Heliomicrobium gestii: one gene and its partner. Each later gene encodes a partner of the first gene's protein in a complex. Links are inferred from orthologs where the notes say so. Each region holds a gene or a part of one and is shown on either strand. Other genes may lie near its edges.

Region 1 (4,507 bases):
CCGGTTTCAAGGCCAGCGACTTTTGATAACTCTCATAGGCCTGGCGGAAGGTGTCGCGGGAGGCCTCCTTGTCGCCGCTCGTCCGGTAGAGGGAGCCCAGATTGTACCGGCTGTTGGCCAGTTCCAGCCAGGCGGCGGCGTTCTTCGGATCGGCCGTCGCTTTCTCTTCGAGGGTCTTGATGTCGGCCTGCCAGGTTTGGATCAGGTTTTCCCGATAGGCGTTGTCGTTCTGGGCCGGCGCCGGTGACGGCGTCGGCGCGCCGCGCAGGGTGGTGAGGGAATAGATGATGGTGCTGCCCATCAGACCGGCGATGACGAGCAAAGCCACGATCGCGTAGATCCGGCGTTGCTTTTTGAACTGTGCAGATGCAGAAGCCAAGGCTCTCATCCTTTCTGTATGGGGGCGAAGGCCTCGCCCCTTTGGCGAGTGGGGTTGCGCTTAGCCGTATTATAAAAGGACGGCGGCGCTGAGTAAAGTTTTTCCTGTCGGGCGCTCGTTGCCCCCCTCTCACCCGGCGGCCGCCCGGCGCGCCTCCCGCATCCCTTTCAGGTGAGAGAGGGAATAGATAACCAGGGCCGACCAGATCAGCGTGAAGCTGACGGCGTGCACGTTCGTAAAGGGTTCGTGATAGAGAAAGATTCCCAGTAGCAGGCTCATCGTCGGCGAGAGGTACTGGATGAAACCGATCGTCGACAGGGGGATCCGCCGGGCGCCCTGGGCAAACCAAAGCAGCGGCATGGCGGTGACGACGCCCGCCCCCATGAGCAATGTCCTCGCCAGCGCCGTTCCGCCGGAAAAGGCGTCGACGCCCTGCCCGTGAAGGTAGAGCAGGTAGAGGAGCGCCAGCGGCGTCACCATGGCCGTTTCGACAGCCAGCCCGATCAGCGGTTCAAAGCTGACCTTCTTTTTCGCCAGCCCATAGAGGGTGAAGGTGATCGCCAGCGACAGGGCGATCCAGGGCACCTGCCCAAACTGGGCCGTCAGAAAGAGCACACCAACGGCGGCCAGGCCGATGGCGGCGATCTGCCCACGGTTCAGCCGCTCCTTCAGAAACAATACGCCAGTGGCCACATTCAACAGCGGGTTGATGTAGTAGCCCAGGCTCGCTTCCACCATATGACCATTGTTCACGGCCCATATGTAGATAAACCAGTTGGCGCTGATCAAAAGCGATCCCGTGATCAGCGTGAACCAGTTTTCCCTTTTCCCGATGGCGCTCTTCATCGTTTTCCACTGGCCGGTGGCGAATATGATCATCATCACGAAGAGAAATGACCAACCGATCCGGTGGGCCAGGATCTCCATCCCTGAAACGCCTTCGAGGGCCTTCCAATAGAGGGGCAACAGTCCCCAGGCCAGGTAGGCCGCCAGGGCGTAGTAGACGCCTGTGACTGTGTTTCGCTGCGCCGCTTTGTCTTGGGCTGTTTCTGCTTCCATCGTCCACCCATCCTCTCCCTGTTTACACGTTGGGGCCGGTCACCTTCAGCCCGATAATACCGACCAGAATCAGGGTCAGGAAAAACAGGCTTGCCGACGGCCAAAAAGCAGAGCCCGAGAAGATATCGCGTGAAGATATCCTCCCGGGCTTTTTTCCCGCCCTGTACACAGGCCGCCCTGTGCGTTTCCTCTCGAACCAGACCGGCGAATCGCCGCGAGGCCCTAGAAAACTTCTCTGACTAGTTTACTCCTATTTTCCGTGTGCCACAACCCCCGGGTCGTTAGCCCAGGGTTCGTCCGAGAGAGGAATAGACCCAACGGTTCCGCTCCCTTCAACCATGTCCGGAAAGAAACTTTTCTGCCGAGATGGCCGCCACCGCGCCGTCGCCGACAGCCGTGGCCACCTGGCGCAACACCGTGTTGCGCACATCGCCGCAGGCGAAGACGCCGGGGAGGTTGGTGGCCAGGTGGGCATCGACAGCGATGTAGCCCTCCTCCGTCCGCTCCAAGGGGTCTGTGAGGAAGTCCGCCGCCGGGGAGTGGCCGATAAAGACGAAGACGCCGTCACAGGCGATCTCACCGGCCTCGCCGGTTTTGCGGTTGCGGGTGATCACCTTTTCCACAGCGGCGTCGCCGGCGATCTCCTCGATGATCGTATCCCAAACGAAGCGGATTTTGGGATTCTGGAAGGCGCGATCCTGGAGGACTTTTGTCGCCCGCAACTGGTCGCGGCGGTGGACGATGGTCACCTCAGTGGCAAACTTGGTCAAAAACAGGGCCTCCTCGACGGCGGAATTACCGCCGCCGGCAACGATCACCTTGCGTCCGCGGAAGAATGCGCCGTCACAGGTGGCGCAGTAGGAGACGCCTCGCCCGTGAAAGTCTTCCTCGCCGTTGACGCCGAGGCGGCGCGGCTGAGCGCCGGTGGCGATGATGACGGCGCGGGCGTAGCGGACGCCGCTGGTCGTCTCGACACGCTTGAGGTGGCCTCTCAGCGCCGTCCGGGTCACTTCTTCCGTGATCAGTTCGGCGCCGAATCGCTGCGCCTGAGCCATGAAGCGCATCATCAGTTCCGGGCCGGAGATGGGCGCGTCAAAACCGGGGTAGTTCTCGATCAGTTCCGTCGTCGCCGCCTGTCCGCCCGGCATGACCGCTTCCAGGATGCCCGTGCGCAGTCCCGCCCGGGCCGCATAAAGGCCCGCCGTCAGCCCCGAGGGGCCGGCGCCGATGATCAGCACGTCGTAGATGTCTTTCGGGTCTTTTTTCCGCCAGGCCTGATCCTCCTTGAGCATACAGCGGTCCATGATGACGGTGAGGCCGGCGCTTTCCGCCAGTTGGGCCGCTTCCTCGTGGACGACGCCTTCCTGCAGCCAGAGGATTTTCGCCCCCCGGGCGATGGCCGCCTGGGCGATGGGCAGGACCTCTTCGGAGCGGCGGAACACATCGACCACATCGATCTCGATGTCCGCTGGGATAGCGGCAAGATCGGGATAGCACCTTTCGCCGAGGATCTCTGTCGCTGTCGGGTTGACGGGAATGATCCGGTATCCCTGTTCCTTCAGGTATTCGGCCACATGACGGCTGGCGCGGCCCGCTTTGTCTGACAAGCCCACGATGGCGATGGTCTGCACCGACGGAAAGTCGATCATTGCGCTCACTCCCGTGCGTTTTATACCCATTAGGGGTATCTGTTGACTCCTATTATAGGCGGATCGTGAAGGCCGTGTCAAGCGAAGCGACGATGGCCTTGCAGGGCGCCCGTTGCCCGATCGGCTACGAAAAAAAGGAGGACCCGTCAATGGGTCCTCCTTACGATCTTGTGCCAAAAGCTTGCCGTTATTACTTCAGGTAGGCCATGGGGTTTTTCACGCCGCCATCGATGACCTCGAAGTGCAGGTGGCTGCCGTAGGCGCGTCCCGTCGCGCCGATGGCGCCGATGTTGGCGCCCCGGCTGACCGTCTGACCTTCCCCGACATAGAGCTGCGAGAGGTGGGCATAGCGGGTGGTGACCCCGCCGTGGTCGACGAGGATGCACTTGCCATAGCTACCGGCCCAACCGGCGAAGGTGACCACACCATCGGCGGCAGAGTACACGGGATCGCCCGTTTCGCCGTCAATATCCATGCCGGTGTGGAACTCGCGGCCCCGGTAGCCGAACGGCGACGTGATCCGACGTCCGCCGGCAGGCCAGGACAGGGTGCCGCTGCCGCCGCCGCTGTAGCTGGCGCCGGCGCTGCTGTAGCTGCTGCCGCCACGGGAAGCGACCATGACACGGTCCCCGCGCGCCTCGATCCGTTGGACCGGGGCTTGCAGCGTTTTTTCATCCTTCAGTTCTTCGTCAAACTGATAGTTGTTTTCCTTGCTGACAATGTAGGTGGCGACCTTTTTGCCGTTGACGCCTTCCTGCTTGACCTTCACAGCGCCGACCTTCAGCGATGTATCCTTCTCGACCTTCGTCGGATAGGGCACATTCTCTTCTTTGACGACCTTGTATGTGCTGACGACGTTTAGGTAGTGAACCGGCCGGGTGAGGTTGATCTCCTGGCCGATCTTCAGCTTGTTCTCGTTGACCAGTTGGGCGTTCGCCTTGCGCAGTTCATTCCAACTCATGCCGTTTTTGGTGGCGACGCTCCAAAGAGTGTCCCCTTTCTGGACGACATAGCGAATCTTTTCGCCTTTGCCTTCCACGAGCAACTTTTTGGCCTGATCGCTGGGAATCACCTGCTCCGGCGGCACTTCCGCGTCTTCATAGGCGATCTGCTGCTTGACTTTTACATCGATCAACTCGACGCCTTGACCGATTTGGCCGTAGGAGAAGAAGTTGATGGCGTCTTTCACCATTTGTTCGGCTTCTTGGCGGCTGGCGACCACCATGACCGGCTGACCGTCGACGACGATCCGGCAGGCATCCACCATGCCGTTGGCCTTCACCGCCAGCGTGACCGCCTGGGCGGCCGTCGGCGCCGTGGCGACCGGCGACGTTGTTCCCGTCATGGCCGCTGCGGAGATGGCGCCCACCAGCAGGAGCACGCCGGCCCCCTGGGCGATGTAGATCAGTCCCTTGCTCTC
Region 2 (3,736 bases), on another replicon or contig:
GCCGATGGGCACGATCAACCCCGTATCCTCGGCGAGCCGCAAGAACTCCATCGGCGAGACGAGACCCAAATCGGGGTGCTGCCAGCGGATCAGCGCTTCCAGGGCGCATCGTTTCCTTGTCGCCGCTTCCACCTTCGGTTGGTAGTACAATAAAAACTCGCGATTCTCCAAAGCTCGGCGCAGGCGGGTCTCCATGGCGAGCCGCTCGAAGGCCCAGGCGTTCAATTCCGGCGTGTAGAGTTGATAGTGGTTGCGCCCCTGTTCCTTGGCCCGGTACATGGCCGCGTCGGCGTTGTGCATCAGTGTCTCCGCCTCTTCCCCATCGGAGGGGTAGACGGCGATGCCGATGCTGGTGGTCGTGCAGAAGGGCGGTATGCCTTCGAACGTCCAGGGATGGCGGAAGGAACAGAGGATCTTCTGGGCCACCTTGGCGGCGTCTTCCACCGTGCTGATCTGCGGGAGCAAGATGGTGAACTCATCGCCGCCGAGGCGCGCCACCGTATCGCTGTCACGGACGGCGCTCCGCAAACGTCCCGCCACACCCTGCAGCAACAGGTCGCCCAAGGCGTGGCCGTAGGTGTCGTTGATCTGTTTAAACCGGTCCAGATCAAGAAAGAGGACGGCCAGCATGTGATGGTTCCGGTTTGCCTGGGCCAGCGCCTGGGACAGGCGATCGATAAAGAGCAGCCGGTTGGGCAGATCGGTCAAGGCGTCATGGTATGCCTGGTGCTTGATCCGTTCCTGGTTGCGCCGGTCTTCTGTCATGTCGCTGAAGACAGCGGCATACTGGGTGGTCCGGCCGTGGCTGTCTTTGATGGCGCTGACGGTCAACCAGGCGGCGTAGAGTTCACCGCTCTTGCGCCGGTTCCAGATCTCCCCCTGCCACTGGCCGCTTTCCTGCATCGAACACCACATCTTCCGATAAAACTGCCCGTCATGGCGGCCTGATTTCAAAAGGCGCGGGTTATTGCCGATGCTCTCTGATTCGGTATATCCTGTCGAACGGCAGAAGGCCGGGTTTACCGACTGGATGATCCCCTTGGCGTCAGTGATCATGATGCCTTCTGTCGTATTCTCAATCACCTTGGCGGCCAGGAGCAGCTTTTCCTCCACTTCTTTTCGCTCGCTGATGTCACGGAAGGCGGCCACAGCGCCGATGATCCGATCATTGACGCGCAGCGGCGTCGACACAAGTGAAACGGGAAAGAGGGCGCCGTCTTTGCGGGTAAAGTATTCTTCATCGCTGCGGTACGTTTTACCGTCGTCGATCGTTTTTAATACGGGGCAATCGGATTCGGGGAGGAGTGCGCCCTCATAACGGCGGTTGTGGATGATGGGGTGGACGTTCCTGCCGAGCAATTCCGCCATAGACCAGCCAAGGAGTCGCTCCGCTTCGGGATTTATAAGGGTCAATCGTCCCTCAGCGTCGAGGACGATCAGCCCTTCTCCGAGGGCGGAAGCGACGGCGCTGAGTTGGGTTTCCCGCGCCGACAGGTTCTTCTCGGTCTGGCGGGCCAGCAAGAGGCGGCGCACCCGTTGCCGGAGCACGGCCCAATGGAGCGGCTTGGTGATATAGTCGGTTGCGCCTGACGCAAAGGCCTTTTCCACCGACGCGTCGTCCTCCAGGCCGGTGATCATCAGCACGGGAACGCGCCGGTTCCGGGGGAGCTTTTGCAAGGCGGCGCAAACGGCAAACCCATCCATCCCCGGCATGAGGACATCCATCAATACAATATCCGGTTCCGCTTTTTCGTACGTTTCCAGGGCCGCCGCGCCATCCTCGGCTTCGATAACGGCGTAGCCGTCTTTTTCCAAGGCGCGCCGCACCAAGAGTCGCATGGCGCGATCATCATCGGCGACCAGGATGAGGGGTTTTTTCAAAGCCAACTCTTTCATCCTGTGTTCCTTTCCGTCACATCCGTCAGGACATTTGCGCCCTCATTATTCATATTATCGAGCCCTGCGCAACCAGTGTCAAGCCGGTGAGGAAGCTCTGAAAAGGACGGATGGCATCACAAAAAGCAAAAGCCGGGAATCCTCTTCCCGGCGTACATCTCTGTGAATTGCTTTTTCTTGTCATTTATGGCGACACTTCGGTTGTCGCGATTGCGTCGCTGGTATTACATCACTGGTATTGCTTCATTAGATGTGCTTGTTCAGCAACTTGACCAGTTCATCCTTTGACTTGAAGCCGATGGCCTTGTCAACGACCTGACCGCCTTTGAAGACCAGCAGCGTCGGAATCGACATGATCCCGTATTCGGCGGCGATAGCGCGGTTTTCATCGACGTTCACCTTGCCGACGACGGCCTGACCGGCGACGGTGTCAGCGACTTCATCGATGATGGGGGCGATCATCTTGCAGGGTCCGCACCAGGCAGCCCAAAAGTCGACAAGAACCGGTTTTTCGGCCTTCAAGACCTCAGTGGGGAAATTGCCGTCCGTCAGGGCGACCACGTTTGCGCTAGCCATGGGTCTACCATCTCCTTCAGACTATTTTCACTTACTTGGTGAATTTGGTCAGGACGTCGACGAGTTCCTCCAACGCTTTTTCCTGTTCTCCCGTGAGCGGCACGTTGGAAAGGCACCGGCGGGTGTGATTCATGATGATCAGTGTGCCAACCCGGTTGATAGCCGCCCGGGCGGCTGCGACTTGGACCAATAGGTCGAGGCAGGCTTTATCGTCGGCGATCATTTTTTGAATGCCCTTGACCTGGCCTTCAATTTTTTTCAACCGCCGGATGAGCGCCTCTTTCGATTGAGCGCATTCCAGAACCGCCACCCCCAATGGATACCCATACCCCGTATCCACTTTCATTATAAGAGGTTATTCGGCCGGTGTCAACAACCCCGCCGTGTCCAGCAGATCGCGAACGACAACGGAAGCCAAGATCAGACCGGATACAGAAGGCACAAAAGAGATGCTGCCGGGGATCTGGCGCTTCTGCTTACATGATGCGCCATAGGGTCCCTCCGGATGCGGGCAGATGCAGTTTTCGGCGCATCCGGCCTCGCCCTTGAGTGGACGAGGCGGTTCCGTGGAGTAGACCACCTTCAGGCCATCGATGCCCCGTTTGCGCAGTTCTTTGCGCATCACCTTGGCCAGGGGATCGATCGATGTCTCGTAGATGTCAGCCACTTGGAAGCGAGTCGGATCGAGCTTGTTGCCGGCGCCGAGGGCGCTGATCACAGGCACGCCGGCCGCTTTCGCCTTTTCGATGATCGTCAGTTTTCCCTTAACCGTGTCGATGGCGTCTACGACATAGTCGAGATCGGCGGTGATGATCTCCTCCCCCGCCTCGACGCCGTAAAAACGCCGGTGACAGGTCACTTTCGCCCGGGGATTGATGTCCCTGACCCGTTCGGCCATGACCTCCACCTTGGGCCGGCCGACAGTGGAGTGGAGGGCGTGCAGTTGCCGGTTCACGTTGGTCAGGCAGATCTCATCATGATCCACCAGCACCAGGTGGCCGACGCCGCTGCGCGCCAGCGCCTCGACAGTGAAGGAACCGACGCCGCCGACGCCGAAGACGGCCACGGCGGCGCCGGCAAGGTGTTCGATCCCCATGTCGCCGATGATCAGTTCTGTTCGGGCAAAGGCGTGTTGTTTCACTTCTTGGCCGCCGGCTCCGCTTTCGGCGCTTTGACAGGCAGGTCCAGCTTGATGTGGAGGTCTTTCAACTGCCGGGGGGTGACGACGCTGGGGGCGTCGACCATGATGTCAGAGGCGGACTGG

Evidence for each region.
Region 2: the proteins of trxB (region 1) and trxA are in contact, whole or in part, in a crystal structure (PDB 1F6M), measured with the Escherichia coli proteins. The link is inferred for Heliomicrobium gestii from one-to-one orthologs.

The regions. Positions count from the first base shown.
Region 1 is NZ_WXEX01000013.1:118,099-122,605, reverse strand. The notes cover bases 930-3,821. They hold trxB (thioredoxin-disulfide reductase), read right to left. Parts: upstream 3,088-3,821; coding sequence 1,771-3,087; downstream 930-1,770. Other genes in these bases: GTO89_RS14315 (M23 family metallopeptidase), read right to left, coding at 3,278-3,821; rarD (EamA family transporter RarD), read right to left, coding at 930-1,438. In the rest of the region: GTO89_RS14330 (tetratricopeptide repeat protein), read right to left, coding at 1-379; more of rarD, read right to left, coding at 509-929; more of GTO89_RS14315, read right to left, coding at 3,822-4,507.
Region 2 is NZ_WXEX01000015.1:82,002-85,737, forward strand. Bases 808-3,736 are described here. They hold trxA (thioredoxin), read right to left. Parts: upstream 2,473-3,736; coding sequence 2,143-2,472; downstream 808-2,142. Other genes in these bases: GTO89_RS17900 (two-component system response regulator), read right to left, coding at 808-1,887; GTO89_RS15240 (metal-sensitive transcriptional regulator), read right to left, coding at 2,504-2,818; GTO89_RS15245 (tRNA threonylcarbamoyladenosine dehydratase), read right to left, coding at 2,828-3,613; aspS (aspartate--tRNA ligase), read right to left, coding at 3,610-3,736. Outside these bases: more of GTO89_RS17900, read right to left, coding at 1-807. UniProt on the Escherichia coli protein: Participates in various redox reactions through the reversible oxidation of its active center dithiol to a disulfide and catalyzes dithiol-disulfide exchange reactions.